2 linked regions of the Geomonas sp. RF6 genome follow. The protein of the gene in region 1 binds, or shares a complex with, the protein of each later gene. Links are inferred from orthologs where the notes say so. Each region holds a gene or a part of one and is shown in the gene's direction. Other genes may lie near its edges.

Region 1 (11,790 bases):
AAAGGGCGCTACCTCCTGAAGCGCGACGCCTGGAAACTGCGCGAGGCGCTCCAGTAATGGCGGCGCATCGCATACTGGTGCTGCACGGCCCGAACCTGAACCTCCTGGGAACGAGGGAGCCGGGGATCTACGGGGCTGCGACGCTGGAGACGATCAACGATTCCCTCGCCGAACTCGCCCGCGAGCTCTCCGTGGAACTTACCACTGTGCAGTCAAATCACGAGGGGGCGCTGGTCGACGCCATTCAGGGTGCGCGTGGCACCTGCCAGGGCATCCTCATCAACCCCGCGGCATACACCCACACCAGTGTGGCCATCCGCGACGCAATCGCCGCCGTTGCCCTCCCGGCTGTGGAGGTGCACCTCTCCAACGTGCACGCCCGGGAGGAGTTTCGCACCAGGAGCTACATCGCCCCGATCGCCCTCGGACAGATCTCCGGATTTGGCGCAACTAGCTATCTTTTGGGGCTGCGCGCACTGGTGAGCCACCTGGAAAAATAGATTGTCAAGATGGGGGCTCTTATGTTAGATAACAGAATCTCGGCGGCCAGGGGTGCTCTGAAGGGGTCCGGCGCCGATCTTTTGATCGTTACAAGCCTCAGTAATATAAGATATATTTCCGGTTTTACCGGTTCCAGTGCTCTCCTTGTCGTCTCCGAAAAAGAGGCCTTTCTCCTTACCGATTCCCGCTACACTTCCCAGGCGGCCGCAGAGGCCCCGGGGGTGCAGGTAATCGAATATGCGCAGCGCCTGGAAGGGGTGAAGAGGCTTCTTCAGGAGCAGGGGGCGCAGCGGATTGCCTTCGAGGCGGCACACACCACTGTCGCCGCGCACAAGGATCTGTGCTCGGTCCTTCCCAACCTCGAGTTCATCCCCGTCGACAAGGAGCTGGAGGCACTTCGCACGGTCAAGGACGCGAGCGAGCTTCGTCTCCTCGAACAGACGGCGCAGATAGCCTCGGAAGCGCTGCAGGAGATCCTCCCGCAGGTACGACCCGGCGCCGTCGAGCGCGACGTCGCTCTCGCCCTCGAGATCGCCATGCGGCACCGCGGCGCCCACGGGATATCGTTCGACTTCATCGTCGCCTCCGGTGAGCGGGGCGCCCTGCCGCACGGCAAGGCCTCCGACAAGGTCATCGCCTACGGCGAGCTGGTGACCCTCGACTACGGCGCGCTGTACCAGGGATACTGCTCCGACGAGACGGTCACCGTCTGCGTGGGGAAACCCGATCCCCGCCAGGTCGAGGTGTACGAGACGGTGCGGGGAGCGCAGGAAGCCGCGATAAAGGGGGCACGCCCGGGGATGACGCTGAAGGAAGTCGATGCCCTGGCGCGCAGCTACATCGAGAGCCGCGGCTTCGGCAGCTACTTCGGGCACGGGCTCGGCCACGGCGTCGGCATCGACATCCACGAGCACCCCACCGTCTCCCCGCGGGGAGAGGGGACCGTTACCGAGGGTATGGTCTTCACCATCGAGCCCGGGATCTATATCCCCGGCTGGGGGGGGGTGCGCATCGAGGATACCGTCGTCGTGGAGCAGGACGGGTGCCGGTGCATCACGAAGGTCCCGAAGGATTTGATCGTTTTATAGCTCCCTAAAGATGCGGGACCGTCCCCCGGTCTCCGCGTTCTTTTGTACTTTCCGTTTTGCCGGCCGGCGCGAGGTGCCCCCACGGGAAGACCCTGCGAAGGCCGGATCTTTGCGCGCAGACGTGCGATTAACTGTAATGAAAAGGAGAAACACGTGGATATAAAAGACCTGAAGACGCTCATCAAGATGGTCACCGAGACCGACATCACCGAGTTCGAGCTCGAGAGCGCCGACGAGAAAGTGGTCATCAAGAGGGGCGCCGTCGCAGGTGCTCCCCAGTTCGTGCCGCAGCACCCCGCGCAGTACCCCTTCGCGCCCCAGCCTGTCGCTCCCGCCCCCGTAGCAGCACCCCCCGCCGCTCCCGCAGCCGAAGCCGAGGCGGAAGAGGGTGAAGTCATCGTATCCCCCATCGTCGGCACCCTGTACCGTGCGCCGTCCCCGGAAGCCGCCTTCTTCGTGGAAGTAGGGCAGGTGGTCGAGAAAGGGGAGGTGCTGTGCATCGTAGAGGCGATGAAGCTCATGAACGAAATCGAGGCGGAGTTCCGCTGCAAGATCGTGAAGGTCTGCAAGGAGAACGCTTCCCCCGTCGAGTACGGCGATCCCCTCTTCGTGGTGGAAAGGCTCTAGTACCGCCCATCCATTGCATGGAGCAGGATACCGCAGCGGCCGCTCCCTTCCGGTGAGCCCCGTACCGGCATTTCCCTCTCCATTCGGCATTGTCGCGGCTTTTTCGGGAAACCGGAGGAGCACGCAGACCGGAGAACCACAAAAGTATGTTCCATAAAGTGCTCATAGCGAACAGGGGGGAGATCGCCCTCCGCATCATCAGGACCTGCCGGGAGATGGGGATCAAGACGGTCGCCGTCTACTCCCTCCCCGACAAGGACTCGCTCCACGTGAAGCTTGCCGACGAAAGCGTCTGCATCGGTCCTGCCCCCAGCATCAACAGCTACCTCAACATCAACGCCATCATCTCGGCCGCGGAACTGACCGACGCCGAGGCGATCCACCCGGGATACGGTTTCCTCTCCGAGAACGCCGCCTTTGCCGAGATCTGCGAAAACTGCGGCATCACCTTCATCGGCCCCTCCGCCGAGAGCATGCGCATCATGGGTGACAAGATCAGCGCGCGCCAGGCGGTCATCAAGCAGGGGGTGCCGATCCTTCCCGGCACGAAGGAAGGGGTGGCCGACGTGAACGAGGCGATAAAGGTCGCCAAGGAGATCGGCTTCCCCGTCATCATCAAGGCTACCGCCGGCGGCGGCGGGCGCGGCATGAAGATCGTGCACTCCCCGGCGACCCTTCCGAACGCCTTTGCCACCGCGCGCGCCGAGGCGCAGAGCGGCTTTGGCAACCCCGAGGTGTACATCGAGCGCTACTGCGAGTCGCCGCGCCACGTGGAGATCCAGATCCTCGCCGACAAGCACGGCAACGTCGTGCACCTCGGCGAGCGCGACTGCTCGATCCAGCGCCGTCACCAGAAGGTGATCGAAGAAGCACCCTCCACCGTCACCACGCCGGAACTGCGGCAGGCGATGGGGGACGCTGCGGTGCGTGCCGCCAAGGGGGTAGGGTACTCCTCCGTCGGCACCATCGAATTCCTGGTGGACAAGCAGAACAACTTCTACTTCATGGAGATGAACACCCGCGTGCAGGTCGAGCATCCGGTGACGGAAATGGTGACCGGCGTCGACGTGGTGAAGGAGCAGATCCGCTCCGCCTACGGTCTGAAGCTGCGCTACACGCAGGACGACATCAAGATCAAGGGTCACTCCATCGAGTGCCGCATCAACGCGGAAGACCCGGTCCGCTTCACCCCGTCCCCCGGACGGATCACCAGCCACCACACTCCCGGCGGTCTCGGAGTGCGCGTCGACTCCTTCGTGTACACGAACTACACCGTGCTGCCGCACTACGACTCCCTGATCGCGAAGCTCATCGTCCATGCCGACACCAGGGAAGAGGCGATTACCAGGATGGCCCGCGCGCTCGACGAGTACATCGTCGAAGGGATCAAGACCACCATCCCGTTCCACAAAAAGATCATGTCCAACAAGGACTTCATCGAGGGAAATATCGACACCGGCTTCATCGAGAGGCTGGTACTGGAGTAAGGTATGGACTTTCCTGATGAACTGAAGTACAGCAAGGAACATATCTGGGTGCGCGTGGAAGGAAACCGCGCCGTCATCGGCATCACCGACTACGCGCAGCACGAGCTCGGGCACATCACCGCGGTGGAGCTCCCCGATCCGGGTGACGACCTGGATCAGGACGACTCCTTCGGGTCCGTGGAGGCGAGAAAGACGGTGGCGGAGCTCTACGCCCCCCTCTCCGGCCCGGTGCTGGAGGTGAACCACGAGGTAGTGGACACCCCGGAAATCGTGAACGACGACCCGTACGACGGCGGCTGGCTGGTGGTGGTGGAAGTCGTCGATCACGAGGAGCTGAACCTCCTCATGTCGGCAGAGCACTACGAGGAGTTCGTCTCGGTCGCCGAGGAAGAGTAGCGCCCCGTATACAAACCTTATAATTCAAGACCTGACCCCGGGGTCAGGTCTTGAATTATAAGCTTCTACCAGCAGCTCAGGAAAAGGCGAGGGGTCTCTCTCGCCTTTTCACTTTCGGCGGCGGAGGAAAAGGGGAAGCTCTCCCGGCGTCATATATCGGCGCGTTTTGCCTTGATCTCATGTTTACATTGGTATAGTCTACCCCCGCCGACCGCGCCCCCGCTGGTCCGGCACAGTAGAGATTCCGGAGTTTCCCCTTGACGCTGCAGATCGGACATATCAGGTACGCCAACTGTACCCCCATCTTCACCGCCCTGGCCGCCTCGTTCGATTGCAGCCGCTACACCTTCGTCGACGGCGTCCCTGCAGAGCTCAACGCGAAGCTGCGCAGGGGGGAGGTGGAGGTGAGCCCCTCCTCCTCCATCGAATACGCCCAGGCGAGCGAAAAGTACTGTCTCCTCCCTGACCTCTCCATCAGCTCCATCGGCAAGGTAAAGAGCGTACTCCTCTTTTCCCGCCTCCCCATCGAGGAGCTCGACGGCAGCACGGTCGGTCTTACGCTGCACTCCGACACCTCTGTGAACCTTCTGAAGGTTCTCCTCGCCAAAAAGTACGGCTTCGAGAACAGCTTTCAACGGACCGAGCTTCCCCTCGACGCGGCGCTTTCCCGCTATCCGGCGCTCCTTTTGATCGGTGACGCTGCGCTCAAGAGCGCCGCCATCGAGCACGGTTACCGGGTGTACGACCTGGGGGAGCTCTGGTACGACTTCACCGGGCTACCCTTTGTTTTCGCACTCTGGATTGTGCGGCGCGAGGCGGCGGCCACGAAGGGGAGGGAACTCTCGGAGCTCGCCCGCGATCTTGTCGCGGCAAAGGAGCTCGCCTACCACTCCTACCCCGCCATTGCCGCCGGGTGTGCGGAGAGGGGATGGCTGTCATCTGACGACCTCGTCGACTACTGGCGCACCATCTCCTACGATCTCACCCCCGCCCATCTGAAAGGGGTGCGCACCTTTTTCCGCTATGCATTCGAACTCTCCCTTATCCCGGCAGAGCCTGAGCTGCGATTTTTTGCTCCCCAAGGAGCAGAGGTGACCGCCGCCTGATGGGGGTGGGGAGAGAGGCGATCCTGTGGCCCGCGCGCATGGGGGAGGGCTCGGCCCCTCCCATCACCGTGCTCATGCGCGCGAAGTGGCTGATGCTCCTCCTTCTTGCCGTGTACACCCTCTGTGCCGGTACCTGTTACTCCTTCAGCCGTTTCGGCTTCTTCGTCACCAGGTCGCAAGGGGCGTTCCTTGCGCTTTCCATCTGCGTGGTGGTCATTTACAACCTTTCCTACCAGCAGGCCTACGCGAAGCTCTCCCCTTTCCGTTTCTTTCACCACCTGCAGATCCTTATCGACACCTTCCTGGTGACCGTCCTGATCCATTTCAGCGGAGGGGCGGCCAGCTGGCTCTGGCCCCTCTACCTCGTCGTCACCATCGAGGCGGTCTATCTCCTGGAGCGGCGCGAAGAGATCTGCTGCGCCTGGCTCGGAGCCGCGTTCAGCCACGGCACTCTCCTCTTCCTGGAGCACGGGCGGCTTCTGCCGCACATAGCGATGCCGTTTGTGGACCAGAGGGTGCAGGACGATGTCCTCTACCTCCTCCTGATCTGGTTTTTCGCCACCGTCTTCAATGCTGCCATCGCGATCATCGGCTGCGAGCTCATGTCCGCCCTGCGCGGGGAAACGCAGATCCTTCGGGAGAGCGAGGAGCGGCTGTACAGCTTTCTAAACCGCACGAACGATCTCATCCACAGCAACGCCCCGGACGGGAGCTTCCTCTACGCCAACGACGCCTGGCTGCGCACCATGGGGTACTGCCGCGATCATCTCGACTTTCTTACCGTGGAGGACGTGCTGCACCCGGAGAGCCTGCAGCGCTACCGCGAGGAACTGGACCGGGTCCTTTCCGGCGGGGAGAGCCGCTCCTGCGAGCACCTCTACATCGCGCGAAACGGCGCCCCCGTCGCGGTGGAGGGGAATCTTTCCTGCACCTACGATGGAGCAGCACCGGTTGCGGTGTGGGGTATCGGACGGGACATCGGGGAGCGAAAGCGCGCCCAGGAGGAGCTTTACCACAGGGCACACCACGACCCCCTGACCGGGCTTCCCAACCGTCTCCTCTTCCTGGACCGGCTGCGCCAGATGCGCGCCGTCTCCCAGCGCATGGGTCAGCGCATGGCGCTGCTCTATCTCGACCTGGACCGCTTCAAGTGGGTCAACGACACCCTCGGGCACGGCGTCGGGGACAAGCTGCTCCAGGAAGTGGCGCAGCGGCTCTCGGCTTGCGTGCGCGAGACGGATACGGTGGCGCGCATCGGTGGGGACGAGTTCGTGATCGCGCTCGGCCAGCTGCGCGACTCCCACGGCGCGGAGGTGGTGGCTCGCAAGGTGCTGGCGGCGCTGGAGCCCCCGTGTCTCGTCGACCATCACTCCCTCCAGGCGGGAGTCAGCATCGGGATAAGCATCTACCCGGACGACAGCGACGAGCTCGAAGAGCTGATGAGGAAGGCGGACGTGGCGATGTATTTCGCCAAGGAGAAGGGGAGGGGAGGGTACCGCAGCTACTCGAGAGAGCTCTCCTTTCACACGGAGACGCTCCTGGCCGATGCACTGGAGCAGGCGCTGGAGCGCGGTGAGCTGCGCATCTACTACCAGCCGAAGGTGGAAGTGGTGACCGGACAGGTGAGCGGCGTGGAAGCGCTCGTGCGCTGGGAGCACCCTCGCTTCGGCCTTCTGACTGCGGCGCAGTTTCTCCCGCTGGCGGAGAAGGCGGGGCTTCTCGAGCCGATCGGGCGCTGGGTCCTGGAGCGCGCCTGTCAGCAGAACAGGAAGTGGCAGGAGGAAGGGGGAGCGCCGCTGCGCGTGGCGGTAAATCTTTCGCTGTGCCAGCTGAAGCAGGGCGACCTGGTGGACCGGGTGCGCGATGCGGTCGCGAAGGCGGGGCTCGACCCGCACCTGTTGGAACTGGAGGTTGCCGAGAGCGCACTCATCGATGATCCGGAATACGTGAAGGGGGTCCTTGCCGCTCTTTCCCGACTTGGCGTCGGAGTTGTGCTGGACGATTATACCCGTAAAGGTGAGGCTGCCGGGCTAAAGCTCCTCGGTGTCCGCTCCCTGAAGATCGACAGCCGCTTCACCGCAGCGCTGGAGGACAGCGACGCCGCGGCCCAGGCCGCGAGCTCCATCATAGACCTGGGGAGTGCCCTGAAGCTGAGAGTGACCGCGGAGGGGGTGGAGACGCAGGGACAGCTCCTCTTTTTCCAGAGGCAGGGTTGCCACGAATTGCAGGGGTACTTCGTGAGCAGGCCGCTCCCCCCCGAGAGGGTGCTCGACTTTGTGCGGGGCGGGGTGACTGAGCTTTTGTGGCAGGACAGCTCAAGAGTGAAAGACGAGTCCGCGGCGCCTTCCCTCCTGGCAGGGGAGGGGGAACTCACCTCTTCACATGCCTCAGTGTAGTCCATGTAGGCCGGCATAAGGCGCAGCCGTTGCTGGCACGGCGCCCCCTCTCACGCTCCTTCCCTTACCAGATCGTCCCCGCCTCTCTCCTCTCCCGGTAGTCCGACAAAATCTTCTCGTGATCGAAACAGATCGGGCTCGGCAGGTTGTCGAGCTGAAAGACGCCGAATTCCGCTGCGTCGTCCCCCGCCTTCGGAGTGCCGCTGCACTTCACCACGTAGACGGTGGAGATGGCGTGGAAGCGGGTATCCCTGGCCGGATCCGAATAGCACCCAAGGAGCTTCATCTGCGTCACCTTCAACGCCGTCTCCTCCTCGCACTCGCGAACCGCAGCAGCCTCCAGCGACTCGCCGTAGTCGACGAACCCGCCGGGGAGGGCCCAGCCGAAAGGTTCGTTCCTGCGCTTTATAAGGACGATCCCCTCCGGGAGCTCGATGAGGACGTCGACTGTGGGGAAAGGATTGCTGTAGGACCTTACCTTTTCACCGCAGGAGGGGCAGGAGAGGTAATCGTATGACATGAGGGGCCTCCTTCTTTCTCACATTCGGGCGCGGCACCTTTGGAAGAGGCGGCACCGTCTGCAGCATCGCAAACGGGAGAGATTGTACCAGCCAAAGCTCCTCCAGCGAGGCGCGGGCACAAAAAAAGGGGAGGAAAAAATTCCTCCCCTTCGGGACTTCGAGGCAGCCCGGTTACTTCTTCTTTTTGGAACCGGCAGCTTTCTTGGATGCTTTGAGCGGGTTGATCTTCGCATCCTCGGTCTTGATTTCTGCTTTCACGTGCGTGGCGAAGTTGCAAAGACCGCCGCTCCATTTCTTCTCCGGAGCAGGGTAGCTACCGCAAACTTTCCCGATCTGGGTTTCAACGACCCTCTCGCACCCCTCGCAGTTTTCCACGATTACCTGGCATGCACCTTCGGTGAATACGCAACCATTCTTACCCATGAAAGTACACTCGGTACCGGGAAGCACTGTTTGACACTGCATGATAAACCTCCTGTATAAATCCGCGTAGTTGCTTAAACCTCGGTTACTCTAACAATTTTAAAAGAAAAATGTCAACACCAAAAAGTTCACCGAAAAGCCACTTTTTTCCCCTTCTCCTTGACTCGGCAAAACGTATGCTTTAACCTTTAGCAGTTCTTTATCCTGCCTGCTCCCGCCGCTTCTGGCGCGCGTCTACAGTTATCGAGCGACAATTTCCACTGCGGGAGACGGCTGTATTTCTAATAAGGAGGCTATCATGCAGCGTATTACCTTCGGCACTTCCGGCTGGCGCGGCATCATCTGTGAGGACTTCATTTTCGAGAACGTGAAAGTGGTCACCCAGGCCATTGCAGATAACGTGAAGGCGAGCGGCGAGGCGGAGAAAGGGATCATCGTGGGGTATGATTCCCGTTTCATGGGGGAGCAGTTCGCCCGTCAGGCTGCGCGGGTTCTGACCGGCGCCGGCGTGAAGACCTTTCTCCTCACCCGCGACACCCCGACGCCGGTGATCTCCTTCGAGATCCTCCGGCGCAGTGCGGCCGGCGCCATAAACTTCACCGCCAGCCACAACCCCCCCGAGTACAACGGCATCAAGTTCTCCCCCTCCTGGGGGGGGCCGGCGCTCCCCCAGACCACGAAGGACATCGAGCGGCGCGCGAACGAGATGATGGGGGAGGTGTGCTATAGCGAGTGCCCCCTCGACGAGGCGCTGCAGAAGGGGCTCCTCGTGGAGATCGACCCGATGGGGGAGTATCTGAAGGATCTCTCCACGAAGGTCGATTTCGCAAAGATTGCGAAGCTGAAGTCGGTGGCGGTAAATCCGCTGTACGGGACCGCCCGCGGGTACCTCGCGGAGCCGCTGCGGGACCACGGCGTGAAGGTGGTGCAGATAAACGACAGGCGCGACCCCTACTTCGGCGGGTTCCCCCCCGAGCCGTCGGAGAAGTACATCCAGGACTTCATCACCCTGGTAAAGAACGATCCCTCCATCGAGCTCGGCATCGCCACGGACGGGGACGCGGACCGCTTCGGCATCATCGACGCCGACGGCAGCTTCATCGAGCCGAACTACATCATCGCCCTCCTTCTCGATTACCTCGTCCGGGTGCGCGGTCTTAAAGGGGGCGTTGCCCGCAGCGTCGCCACCTCCCACCTCATTGACGCGGTGGCGAAGAGCCACGGTGTGGAGGTCTTCGAGACGCCGGTCGGCTTCAAGTATGTCGGAGAGCTCATAAGCCAGGACAGGATCATCATCGGCGGTGAGGAAAGCGCCGGGCTGAGCATCAAGGGACATGTCCCCGAAAAGGACGGGATACTCGCCTGCCTCCTCGTGGCGGAGATGGTGGCGCACGAAGGGATCGGTGTGAAGGCGCTTCTGGAGCGCCTGTACGAGAAGGTTGGCCGCTACCTGACGCGCCGGGTCAACATCGTCCTCTCCCCCGAGCTGGAGGCGGCCTTCCCGGAGCGGATCGCGGCGACGCCGGAGAGCTTTGCCGGCATGAAGGTGCAGGAGCTCGTCACCATCGACGGCAACAAGTTCATCCTCGAGGACGGCAGCTGGCTCCTCTTCAGGAAGTCCGGTACCGAGCCGGTGGTGCGCCTCTACTGCGAGGCGTCGTCCGACGAGCGTCTGCAGGCGCTTGTCGCCGCCGGGCGCGAGTTCATCCTCGGGAACGGCTAGAACTTTCCACCCTTTGTTCGTCCTGAGCCTGTCGAAGCTCCGGCTTCTTCCGTGAGGAGAAAGTGAAGCGCTTCGGCAGGCACAGGGCCGACGTCTCAATACCCCGACTCTGCCCCTCGTAACCACGACTTCGCCCCTTTCTGGTTCATCGCGTCAAACATCGATTTCATACGCATGTCCTGCAGAGGTGTATACCGAAGTTGCTGCCGTCCTTGACGCAATCGCGGAGTTTTGGGGGTTGCTCTTTTTGTGAGCTTTACGTTATGATTGCTCATCATTAAAACGAGGAGGGTCTATGTGGGACTATACCGATAAGGTCAAAGAACACTTCCTCAACCCGAGGAACGTGGGTGAAATACCTGATGCAGATGCTGTTGGTGAGGTCGGAAGTCTCGCCTGCGGCGACGCACTGAAACTCTTTTTGAAGCTGGATGAGAAGAAGGAAAAGATCGTCGACGCCAAGTTCCAGACCTTTGGCTGCGGCAGCGCCATCGCTTCCTCCTCCGCCCTCACGGAAATGGTGAAAGGGAAGACCCTCGACGAGGCGCTTGCGGTGACGAACCAGGAGATCGCCGATTTCCTGGGGGGGCTCCCGGAAGAAAAGATGCACTGCTCCGTCATGGGTCAGGAGGCTCTCGAGGTGGCGATCGCCAAGTATCGCGGCGTCGACGTGCCGAAGCACGGCCACGACCACGTGGAGAGCGAGGGGGAGATCGTCTGCAAGTGCTTCGGTCTTACCGATGTCTTCCTGAAGAAGGTCATCGCCTCCAACAAGCTGCACACCGCCGAGCAGGTGACCCACTTCACCAAGGCGGGGGGCGCCTGCGGCGGGTGCATCCCGAAGATCAAGGAGCTCATCGCTGAGGTAACCGGCGAGCAGAAGAAAACCGAAGCGAAGCCGGCCGCGAAGCTTACCAACCTGCGCAAGATGCAGCTCATCCAGGAGACGCTCGAAAACGAGGTCCGTCCGCAGCTTTGGGCCGACGGTGGTGATCTCGAACTGATCGACATCGACGGCGCCGTCGTCCAGGTCGCATTCCGCAAGGCGTGCGCCGGCTGCGCCTCCTCCGGTTACACCGCGAAATTCGTGGAGCAGAAGCTGCGCGAGATGGTATCTCCTGACATTGTCGTCCAGGAGGTTCAGGGATGAAAGAGATCTACCTGGACAACAACGCCACCACCAAGGTGGACGAGCGGGTTTTCGAGGAGATGCGCCCCTACTTCTGCGAGCTCTACGGCAACCCGAGCTCCATGCACTTCTTTGGCGGCCAGGTGCAGAAAAAGGTCGACGAGGCGCGCAGCCGTGTTGCTGGGCTCCTCGGAGCACATCCGGACGAGATCATCTTCAATGCCTGCGGCACCGAGAGCGACAACACGGCCATCCGCTCCGCGCTGGAGGTCTTTCCCGAGAAGAAGCACATCATCACCAGCCGCGTCGAGCACCCCGCGGTCCTCACCCAGTGCCGCAACCTGAGCAAGCGCGGCTACCGGGTGACCGAGCTGAACGTCGACGGCGAGGGGC
Region 2 (10,900 bases), 3.2 Mb from region 1 along the record:
GGAACCGGGTGCGCTGGAGGGGTCACCTCTTTGAGCTTTCCCCGGGGGGGAAGATTGCGGAGATTGCGGAGTGAGAATGAGAAAAGGGCTAGCCGTGAAAGCTAGCCCTTTTTTACTAGGGGCTGGTGGCGTGTCCATGTAGGCCGGAATAAGCGAAGCGTTTCCGGCAGAAAGGTTGCAGCGCTGAGAGGCCGGCATATCGCCGGGAACGCCTGCGGCTTATCCCGGCCTACATTTCTGCTCCCCCTTCACATCTGCTCATGTAGGCCGGAATAAGCGAAGCGTTTCCGGCAGAAAGGTGGCAGCTCAGATCGCCGCCCGAGGTGCCGGGAACGCCTGCGGCTTATCCCGGCCTACATTTCCTACGGCTTCGGCAGCACTCTACCGCCGCAGCAGCCAGAGGATGAAGGAGAGAACCACCGAGACGATGATGCTGGTGGCAAGGGGGAAGTAGAAGGTGACGTTCTCCTTCTTGATGTAGATGTCCCCCGGAAGCCGCCCGAGCCACGGCACCTTCCCGGCGAGGGTGAAGAGGACGCCTACCAGGGCTATCAGGAGCCCCATCACGATAAGACTCTTTCCGAATCCCGGCATGATCAACCTCTCGCGCTACTTCTTCAGATAGCGCTCCTTTTCGCTGTAGATACACCCGCAGTACTTCTGGCGGTAGAGCCCCATCTCCTTCGAGAGGTTGATCCCTTCCTGCCAGCCACGCCTGTAGTCGTCATAGTGAAATCTTACCCCGTAGCGCTCCCCCAGCTCAATCCCCGCCTCGCGTATGGCGTCGTGATTCTGGTACCTGCTGTAGAGAAGGGTGCTGGTGAAGGCGGGGAATCCCTTTTCCGCGGCGGTCCGCGCCGTCTCCTCCATCCTCGAGCGATAACAGTAGGTACAGCGGCTTTTCGGCTCCTGCGCCACGGCCGCTAGGAATTCCTCCAGGAGATACTCGTCCCTCATCACCACCGGCAGCTCCACCATCGCCGCGTAGCTCTGAAGCGCCTCCTTGCGCAGCCGGAACTCCGTGTACGGGTGAATGTTGTGGTTGTAGAAGAAGCCGGTCACCTCCAGCCCCGATGACCGGAGCTCCTTTACAGGGTAGATGGCGCACGGCGCGCAGCAGATGTGCAGCAGCACTTGCATCGCTTTCCTCGTCTAGGGACGCTCGACGGCGTTCCACTTCCCGGTGCTGCGGCTCCACCCGATGAGGTAGAGCATCGCCTCGGAGGTGTTGCCGTAAATGGTGCTGATCGTCCCGCCGGCTGTATTGTAGGCGGAATCATCCTTCACGTACACCGGCGTCACATGGTCCCCCATGGTGAGGCCGGAGGCGAGCGCGGTCGCTCCGGTGGAGCCGTTCATGATGCCGTCGTCCAGAAAGTCGATGCTATCATAGATGAGCCTGCGTGAATAGGAGCGGGCATGGGCGTAGGCGGCAGGCTCGCGCTTCAGGAGATTGAAGTTGAAGCAGGCGCCCATCATCTTCTTGCCGTTCACCGTCCCGCCGCGCGTCCAGTCCCTCACAGCCTGCTTCTTGCCGTTCACCGGCAGGATCTTCTCGTCGTAGAAATAGGGGTAGACGGCCTTGTTGAAGCTGATCTCGTACTTCGTGAGAAGAAGGTGCTCCATGAGGCGTAGCGCTTCCTCGTACGCTTCGGCCTGCGGCTCGAGGAAGATCCTCGCGAAGTCCGAGCCGTCCGCCGCGAGGGGGACCGTGTTTTCCGAGGTGTGGCAGTTGATGCACACCTGGCGGTAGGCGTTGGCGTCGATCTTCATGGAGTGCCCAGATGCCTCGCGTTTCGCGACTCCGCTTCCATTCAGGTGGCACGTGACGCACGGACCGTTCTTGTCCAGCACGCCGGGGACGAAGAAGGACAGGTTATGCCTGTCCCCGTTGATGAGGGGGGTGCCGAGGTTCCTGTGCGCACTGGTGGTGGCCTTCAACATCCCGCCCGGGGTCGAGTCGCTGTCGGGCGAGAGGGACTGCCCGTAGGTCGAGCTCCCGAATGGCGCGCTGGCGGAGGTGAAGTTCGTGAAGCCGATCTTCATGTACATGAGCCCCGCAGCCGCCAGGTAGTGCGAGTTTTCGAAACCCGCATTGCCGAAAGCCCCGTCCGCGAGCGCGTTGATGGTAGCACCGCTCTCCAGCCCCGCGTGGCAGGGGAGGCAGAGGTTACTCTCACCCACATCGGGGAAGCGCGCCGCGGCGACTCCCTTGTACGGAGCCGACACTGCAGCGAGCTGGCGCAGGCTGCTTTTGTAGTTGTAGCTTTCATGGCAGGTGTCGCAGCCGAGTACCCCGCGGGTCGTATCTCCGACGCCGAAGGCGGGAGTCGGAGTGGCGAAGTCGGTGACGTACTTCTTGAATCCTGTGCTGGTGTGGCAACGATTGCAGCCGTCGGTCCTGCTCTTGAAGTCGTAGTGGTTGAACGCTTCCGCGTCGGTCTTGCCGTGGCCGGAAAGGGCGAAGGCGCGGTGCTGCGGCGTCAGGGTGTTCTGGTGCGGGTTGTGGCAGGAGCGGCATTTTCCCTGGTTCGCCACATTGACGTAGGAGGCGCCCACTACTCCGGTTCCGGAGACGCTTCCGAAGTGCTGCGGGGCGTTTTTCATCAGGACGTCTTCGGAGTGACTTACTCCGTGGCACTTCAGGCACTTCCCGTCGGTGTCCGGATTGCGGGTCACCTCGTACCCGGTGGGGGATCCACCGCCGCCGTGGCAGGTGCTGCAGACGTTCGGGTGTCCTATGGCGGGCTCGTGGCAGTCCGCACACCCTGCGCCGTTGGCCAGAGCATGGCTCGATCCCTGCCACTCGCTTATCAGGGAGACTTTCGTGCCGGGAGAGACTGCATCTTCGTGGCAGCGGATGCACTCCCGGGAAAGCGCCTCCTTGGAGACCGCTGTCGTCGTAGTCCCACCCCCGCCGCAGCCGGAGAGAAGCAGGGTGGCAGATATCGCGAGAGTGGCGAGACTTCTAAGCTGCATACTGTACAGTCCTCCAAATTTTGCTGGTAGCCTTATAGCATTTCCCCGGGCAAAAATGTAGGAAAAAGTAAACAATATCTCACCGTATTTTTCCCAACAAATGTGCGGCACGTATACTTTGTTAAGTTGACTTCACGTCGGCAATACTGTAATAATCGTCCCCCGATGTGGTATCTTGAGTACCTTCTGTGCTGCATCATCCATAAAGTGATGAGTTTTCGCTAATTCAGCTTCAGGTTCAATGCATTCGCAGGAGGATTGTTAGTGTTTTCTAAAAGCCGTCTCGCTCTGGCAGCACTGTCCCTCACCGCCGCTGCCCTTTTGCCGCTCGTCGCTCCGTCCCCGTCGCACGCTATCCCGGCCTATGCCCGCCAGCACAAGACCGAGTGCTCCACATGCCATACGATCTATCCGGAACTCAATGAATTCGGCGAGGCGTACCTGCGAAACAGCTACGTCTGGCCAAGCGGCGCCCATGCCGCACCGGCGGGGAAGGGTGAGGCGCAGCGCACCGAGGGGCTGTGGCTTTCCGGGATCCCGGAGATGCTCCCGGTCTCCTTCACCGCGACGATCGACGCAGCCTACAACAGCCGCGCCGTGGACGAGCTCGACCTCTCCAGCCGCTCCATCAGGCTCCAGGCAAGTAGCGCCTTCCGCGACGTCGCCGCCTTCTACCTCACCTACAACCTCTACGCGCAGGACCTGCAGACCGGCGCGCACAACAACCCGAACAACGCCTCGCCGGACATAAACGAGCTCTTCGCGATCTGGCGCCATGCATTGAAGACGCCGGTGAACGTGCGGATCGGCCGCATGGAACCGAAGCTCTCCCTGTGGAAAAAGTCGAACCGCGTCATCACCGTCCCCTCCTTCGCTTCCACGACCTACACCCAGGGGCAGGGGGGCTCCCAGTGGAGCGTCGACACTCCCCAGGACGCCCTGGAGGTGAACTCCCTCATAGGGGACCGCGTCCTCGTTTCCGCTGGGGTGGCGAACCGGAAAGGGCAAAACAGCAAGGACTACTACGGGCACATCTCCGGGAGGTTCGGCGGCACCGACTTCAGCGGTCACGAGCCGGAGGTCGACCTGGAAAAGGAAGCGACCGTCTGGGACTACCTCGGGATCACCGTCGGCGCTTTCGGCTACTCCGGTCATAACGGCGTCATCGACGCCTTTGGTGTCGCGCAGGAGCGAAACAACTTCTACCGCGCTGGCGCGGAGATCGACCTCCTGTACAAGAGGCTGCACCTGAAGGGAAGCGGCGTCCTCGGCAGGGACACCAATCCCGACCTCTCCGCGGGTGGGAGCGCGCTGCACAGCCATGCCGTCACGGTCGAAGGTGAGTATATGTTCGGCGCGCCGGTCGACGTGGTTGCCCTCATGCGCTACGACTACTTCTACAACCTGCAGGGAGCAACCCGCCGCTATATTCCGGCGGTCGCGTACACGCCGCTGCAGAACACGAAGCTGTCGCTCGAGTACATCTACGAAGACGGGGCGCAGGCGATCAACAGGACGACTCTGGCTTCGCTCGCTTTCAGCTTCTAAGGCTTTCCCTTAAAGGGAAAAGAGGATTCGCCGATACGTTTGTCACCGGACTGCCGGCATGCAATAACCCAACATCCGTGGAGGATATCTACATGAAGAAGACTCTCCTTACGCTCCTTGTTCTGGCCCTTTCCGTCAGCGCCGCCCATGCAGGACTGAAGGTTGTCGGTAAAGGCGATGCCATGCGCCTCGACCCCTCCGCCTTCCCACCGGCGATGAAGGCGAACTACGACATCATGAAGGTGCGGTGCGTAAAGTGCCACACGCTGGAGCGCACCATCGTGGCGATCCAGACCGGCATCGCCCCGATCTCCGGGCAGCCCTTCGACCGTAACGCCACGAAGGCGTACGGCGTGAAGATGCTCCGGAAGCCGGACTCCAACATGTCCAAGCCCGAGATCAAGGCAACCGTCGACCTCATGAACTACCTTCTGGTTGAAGCGGAACACTAAATGGCACTCAAAGATGTGAAGATCGGCTCCCGCCTGATAGGCTCCTTCATGGTGATGGCGCTCCTCGTCGCCATCACCGGCGCCTTCGGTGCCCTCACCATGAAAAGGGTGGGGGGGCAGATCCAGGACATTCTCGAACAGCTTTCGAAGCAGCAAAAGCAGGTCCTTTTGATGGCGGTGACTCAGAAGTACTGTCACGTGAGCCTCATGCAGGCTGCGCTGGTGCGCAGCGAGAAGGACAAGTTCGAGGAGTATGTCGACGACTACCGGATGAAGCGGGACCTCCTGGTGAGCCAGGCGCAGACCCTGCTGGACGGCAACGCAAAGATGCACCTGAAGCCCGCGGTGAAGGGGAGCGTCATCGAGAAGCGCACCAGGGACTTCCAGGCAAGCTGGGGGGAGTTCGAGAGGGTCGCGGACGAGCTTATCGCACAAAAGGAGAAGCTGCTGGCCCAGGGCGGGCAGGCTTCCCTCTCCGATCCGAAGCTGCACCAGCTCGCCAACGACGACATCACCATGGCGAGCGACAAATCAAAGGGTGAGCTGGACGACATCCTCGTGGAGGTCGGCAACCGCATGACCGATGCCGGCGCCCACGTGACGCAGATCCAGCGCACGGCCGGCTTCACCTTTGTCGCCGTCATCATCGGTGCGATTCTTCTCGCCGTCGCCATGGGCGCCCTTATTACCCGCAACATCGTGAGCCGCATCAACGTCATGGTCGCCGCGGTAAACCGCGGGGCGGAAGGGGATCTCTCCGCCACGGTCGCCACCGACTCGGCCGACGAGCTCGGAAAGCTCGGCGGCGACTTCAACGAGATGGTCGGGAAGCTCTCCGGGATGATCGGGAACGTCTCCCGCTCCTCCTCCGAGCTCGCCGTCATCTCCGACGTCATGGCGAAGGCCTCCCAGAGCGTGGTGGAGTCGGCGAAGACCCAGGCGGAAAGCGTGTCGCGCACCTCCGCCGCCATCGTGGAGATAAACGCCTCCGTGCGCGGGGTCGGAAGCAGCGTCGACTCCCTCTCCATCTCCGCGGCGGAGAGCGCCTCGTCGGTGCTGGAGATGGCCTCCTCCGTCGAGGAGGTCGTGCAGAACATGGAGGATCTCTCCCAGTCGGTCGGTGAGGTGAGCTCCTCCATCGGGGAGATGGCAGCCTCCATCCGCCAGGTCGGAAATGGCGTGGTGAGCCTCATGGAGGTCTCCACCGCTACCGCCTCCTCTGTCATGCAGATGGACAGCTCGATCAAGCAGGTCGAGAGAAACGCGAACGAAACGGCGGCGATCTCCAACACGGTGCGGGTCGACGCCGAGACGGGGAAAGAGGCGGTACAGGCGGTGATCCAGGGGATGCAGGAGATCAAGCGCTCCTCCCGCATCACCAGTGAAGTCATCAGCACCCTCTCCGATCGTGCCGCCGACATCGGCGACATCCTCTCCGTCATCGACGAGGTGGCGGAGCAGACGAACCTCCTTGCGCTGAACGCGGCGATCATAGCCGCCCAGGCAGGAGAGCACGGAAAGGGATTCGCCGTCGTGGCGGACGAGATAAAGGATCTCTCCGAGCGCACCTCTTCCTCCACCCGCGAGATCGCTCTCGTCATCAGGGGGGTCCAGGAGGAGACGCGCAGGGCTGTGGAGGCGATCGAGCAGGCGCAGGCGGCGATCGCCGACGGCGAGCTCCTCAGTCACAAGTCGGGTGAGGCGCTCTCCAAGATCGTGATCGGCGTCAGCGAGGCGACTGCGCAGGTAGGGGAGATTGCCCGCACCACGGTCGAGCAGGCGAAGGGGAGCCAGATGATCCGGGAGGCGATGGAGCAGGTCTCGGAGATGGTGACCCAGATCGCCAAGGCGACGCGGGAGCAGGGGATGGGTAGCGAGCTCATCATGGGGGCGGTGGAGAACATGAAGGTCCTCACCTCCCAGGTCCTCTCCTCGACGCGCGAGCAGAACAAGGTGGGGACGCTGATGGCGAAGTCCACCGAGAGCATCACCGAGATGATCCGGCACATAAAGAGGGCGTGCGACGAGCAGGGGCGCGGCTCCGAGCAGATCGTCGCCTCCGTCGAGGACATCCAGCAGGCGACCGACGGGAACCTGGAGGCGAGCCGCACGCTGGACGACGCGGCCTCCCGGCTCTTCAGGCAGACAGAGATTCTCAAGAAGGAGCTCGGCGCCTTCAAGACCGCCGGGTAGGATTCTGGAGAAAGACCGGGGCAGCACGCCCCACGGTTACAGGAAAGCAGTCACGGCGCGTTCGACGAACGCGCCGTAACTATTTTGTGAAGAACAAACACCATCCCCCCCCCTGTCCCTCCCCTTGAAAGGGAGGGGACGCCATCCGGGCGGCTCGCCGTGTAACGGGAGCCTTCGGGTGCCGGAAGCTCTTTCGCTCCCGGGAGGGGTACCAGAGGAGATAACGGACCATGAGCAGGATTACCGAGAAATTTGCCTCGCTGCGAAGCGCCGGAGAAAAAGCACTTATCACCTTCATCACCGCAGGGGACCCCGATCTGTCGGTCACCGAGGAGGCGGTGCTCGAACTGGAGCGCTCCGGAGCGGACCTCATCGAGCTCGGCATCCCCTTCTCCGACCCGATGGCGGACGGCCCGACCATACAGCTCTCCTCCGAGCGGGCCCTGGCAGCCGGCACCACGCTCCCGAAGATCCTCGACATGGTGCGGTCGCTGAGGGCGAAGACCCAGATCCCCATTGTCCTTATGGGGTATTTCAATCCGATCTTCCGGTACGGTGCCGAGCGTTTCGCTGCTGATGCGGCCGCTGCAGGGGTCGACGGCGTTCTGGTTGTCGACCTTCCCCCCGAGGAGGCGCCGGAGCTTAAGGTTGCCACCGATGCCCACGGGCTGGACCTCATTTTCCTCCTGACCCCGACTTCCGACCCCACGCGCGTGGAACTCGTCTCCAGGCTCGGCAGCGGCTTCATTTACTACGTCTCAGTGACCGGGGTGACCGGTGCCCGCACCACGATGGCGGACACCCTGGGGGAGCGCGTGGCGCAGGTGAGAGAACAGCTCAACCTGCCGCTGGTGGTGGGCTTTGGCATCTCCGACGCCGTACAGGCAGGGCGGATGGCGAAAGTCGCCGACGGCGTCGTCGTGGGGAGCGCGCTGGTGAAGCACTTCGAGGCGAAAAGTGGCGCCCCGCTTCTGGAGTCGGTCGGGGAGTTCGTCTCCACCCTGAAGCAGGGCGTGGCGGCGAAATAGTCAGTTACGCGACGATGGATCAACTGGTTGGGACGAGGGTTTCAGCCGTGGGAGAGAGAGTTTCCGCGTACTTGGACGTGGCGGTTTTTCCCTTTCCAGATTTTGCTTTGACATGGCTGCGCCTTTCTGGTAACAATCGGCCGTTCGTTTCATAGAATAAAAGGACCGAGGAATCGAGTCTTTAAGAGGGAAAATATGGCCTGGTTCAAAAGAGACAATCCACCGCAGGCGAAGGGTGGAAACCCGAGGGTTCGGGTCCCCGAGGGACTGTGGACGAAGTGCGTCGGCTGCGGCGAGACGATCTACACGAAAGACATCGAGAAAAACCTGAACGTCTGCCCGAAGTGCAACCACCACTATCGCATCCCCGCGATGAAGAGGCTGGAGCTTCTGCTCGACGAGGGGAGTTTCGTGGAATTCGACGCCGGGATGACCGCGACCGACTTCCTGAAGTTCAAGGACTCCAAGAGCTACCAGGACCGCATCGACGCGGCGATCGCCAAGGGTGGCAGCAAGGACGCCATCATCTGCGGCAAGGGTGCGGTGGAAGAGACTCCGGTCCATATCTGCGTCTTCGACTTCTCCTTCATGGGGGGGAGCATGGGGAGCGTCGTCGGCGAGAAGATCACCCGGGCGATCGAGCGCGGCATCGCGGAGCGCACCCCGGTGGTGATCGTCTCCGCTTCCGGCGGCGCACGTATGCAGGAGAGTATCTTAAGCCTCATGCAGATGGCGAAGACCTCCGCTGCACTCGCCAAGCTGCGGGAAGCTGGGCTGCCGTACGTCTCCATTCTCACCGACCCCACCACCGGTGGAGTTACCGCGAGCTTCGCCATGCTCGGTGACGTGAACATCTCCGAGCCGAAGGCGCTCATCGGCTTTGCCGGTCCGCGCGTCATCGAGCAGACGATCCGCCAGAAACTCCCGGTGGGCTTTCAGCGTGCCGAGTATCTCCTCGATCACGGCATGGTGGACGTCATCGCCAGCCGCCACCAGCTGAAATCGCAGCTCTCCAGGATACTGAAGATGCTGTACCGGCAGTAGGTACATCGGGAGAGGGGGCCAATTCGGCCCCCTCTGTCTATCCGGCACCTCTATCTTCCTATGATCTCCTTCTCGCAGCTCGGCACCTTCTCCGGCACATCCCTTCTCCTCATATTCACCCCGGGCCCCGACATCATCTACGTCCTCACCCGCGGGATTGCACAGGGGAAGAGAGTCGCCCTTTCCGCCGCCGCCGGCTTTGCACTCGGAAACTTCGCCCACACCTTCTTCGCCGTCATCGGACTCTCCGCCCTTATCACCTCGTCCCCCCTTGCCTTCAGCGCCGTACGATACGCGGGCGCCCTCTACCTCGGTTACCTCGGCTGGGGACTCCTGAAAAGCGGCGCCTCCTTCGTCCCCGACGGCGGGGGTGGGAGCCTCCAGTGCCGCACCGTCTTTCGGCAGAGCGTGCTGGCCAACATCATGAACCCGAAGGTCGCCCTCTTCTTTCTCGCCTTCTTCCCCCAGTTTCTCGAGCGCGGGCGCGGCGAGGTGCCGCTCCAGATCATCACCCTCGGCACGGTCTTTGTCATCCTCACCTTGTTCTCCTTCGGCCTTGTCGCCATCTGTTCCGGTTCGGTCGGAACGCTCCTGAACCGCCGCCCCGGCGTCGCTCCCCGCATCGGCAGGTGCGCGGGGATCGTCCTCATGGCCCTCGCCCTGCGTCTTGCCCTCCCGTTCTAGAGCCTCATGATTTGGCAGGATAAAATTTTTTTTCTCTAATTGTGCCCCGCGCCGTTCCCGTACAGCACCCCCTCCTAATGGTAACTCTGCCTAAAAATATAAACATTTCGTATGCTTGCCTTTTCTGCCTCACCAATCACCCCTTCAAACTCTTTTTTGTCATGATTAGAGCCTTCCACTAAATATTATGCAACTCGCTCCGATAACCCATCTTATTGATTGCGTTGCTGTTTTGTGCCGCTATGCTATGGGGTGCGTTTATGGGCGGATTAACAGAGGCCCATCCGCTGCCGAGATCGGAGTGGATGGCGCTGGTGGACGAGGATCTTTTCATGCCGGAAAGAAGGGTCAAGAAAGAGTCGGTGCGCACCCAGGCGCTTGTCATCGTCGTCTGGTACCTCGTGGCCGGCGCCGGCTGGATCCTCTTCTCCGACATGCTGCTGGGCGACATGGTGCACGACAACGCCCTCCTGACCCGCCTCCAGATCGTGAAGGGGTGGCTCTTCCTCGCCGTCACCGGCACCCTCCTTTTCCTTCTGATCCGCAGGGGCTTTGCCATGATAGCCAGCAAGAACGAGCTGCTGGCGCAAAGCGAGGCTCACTACCGGATGCTCTTCGAGAAGATGCAGAACGGTTTCGCGCTGTACGAGGCGATCTACGACGACGCGGGCAACCCCGTCGACTACCGGTTCGCCCAGTTCAACCCCGGCTACGAAGAGATCACCGGCCTCAAGTCCTGCCAGGTGGTGGGAAGGACTGTGCGAGAGGTGCTCCCCGAAATCGAATCGGCTTGGCTCGAGATGTACGCTGACGTGGTGCGGACGGGGCGTCCCGCGCACTTCGGCGGCTACTCCCGCGACCTCGGAAGGCACTACGAGGTGCACGCCTACTGTACCGGCCCGGGCACCTTCGCGGTGGTATGCATCGACGTGACGGAGAAGCGCCTGGCGGAGGAGGAGGTGGCGCGCCTCA

What was found.
Region 2: the proteins of accC (region 1) and accD are in contact, whole or in part, in a solved structure (PDB 8UXZ), measured with the Escherichia coli proteins. The link is inferred for Geomonas sp. RF6 from one-to-one orthologs.

The regions. Positions count from the first base shown.
Region 1 is NZ_CP087999.1:4,073,409-4,085,198, forward strand. Bases 1,593-4,532 are described here. They hold accC (acetyl-CoA carboxylase biotin carboxylase subunit), read left to right. Parts: upstream 1,593-2,362; coding sequence 2,363-3,703; downstream 3,704-4,532. Other genes in these bases: accB (acetyl-CoA carboxylase biotin carboxyl carrier protein), read left to right, coding at 1,743-2,216; gcvH (glycine cleavage system protein GcvH), read left to right, coding at 3,707-4,099; LPW11_RS17425 (menaquinone biosynthetic enzyme MqnA/MqnD family protein), read left to right, coding at 4,357-4,532. In the rest of the region: LPW11_RS17395 (roadblock/LC7 domain-containing protein), read left to right, coding at 1-57; aroQ (type II 3-dehydroquinate dehydratase), read left to right, coding at 57-500; LPW11_RS17405 (M24 family metallopeptidase), read left to right, coding at 522-1,589; more of LPW11_RS17425, read left to right, coding at 4,533-5,205; LPW11_RS17430 (putative bifunctional diguanylate cyclase/phosphodiesterase), read left to right, coding at 5,205-7,601; LPW11_RS17435 (NUDIX domain-containing protein), read right to left, coding at 7,666-8,121; LPW11_RS17440 (PxxKW family cysteine-rich protein), read right to left, coding at 8,294-8,587; LPW11_RS17445 (phosphoglucomutase/phosphomannomutase family protein), read left to right, coding at 8,844-10,268; Fe-S cluster assembly protein NifU, read left to right, coding at 10,564-11,418; cysteine desulfurase NifS, read left to right, coding at 11,415-11,790. UniProt on the Escherichia coli protein: This protein is a component of the acetyl coenzyme A carboxylase complex; first, biotin carboxylase catalyzes the carboxylation of the carrier protein and then the transcarboxylase transfers the carboxyl group to form malonyl-CoA.
Region 2 is NZ_CP087999.1:910,094-920,993, reverse strand. The notes cover bases 7,542-10,319. They hold accD (acetyl-CoA carboxylase, carboxyltransferase subunit beta), read left to right. Parts: upstream 7,542-8,395; coding sequence 8,396-9,244; downstream 9,245-10,319. Other genes in these bases: LPW11_RS03915 (sensor histidine kinase), read left to right, coding at 10,189-10,319; LPW11_RS03920 (LysE family translocator), read left to right, coding at 9,305-9,928; trpA (tryptophan synthase subunit alpha), read left to right, coding at 7,542-8,200. Outside these bases: bacteriohopanetetrol glucosamine biosynthesis glycosyltransferase HpnI, read left to right, coding at 1-74; LPW11_RS03960 (DUF2905 domain-containing protein), read right to left, coding at 382-594; LPW11_RS03955 (epoxyqueuosine reductase QueH), read right to left, coding at 610-1,140; LPW11_RS03950 (hypothetical protein), read right to left, coding at 1,153-2,979; LPW11_RS03945 (porin), read left to right, coding at 3,244-4,527; LPW11_RS03940 (cytochrome C), read left to right, coding at 4,620-4,979; LPW11_RS03935 (methyl-accepting chemotaxis protein), read left to right, coding at 4,980-7,172; more of trpA, read left to right, coding at 7,403-7,541; more of LPW11_RS03915, read left to right, coding at 10,320-10,900.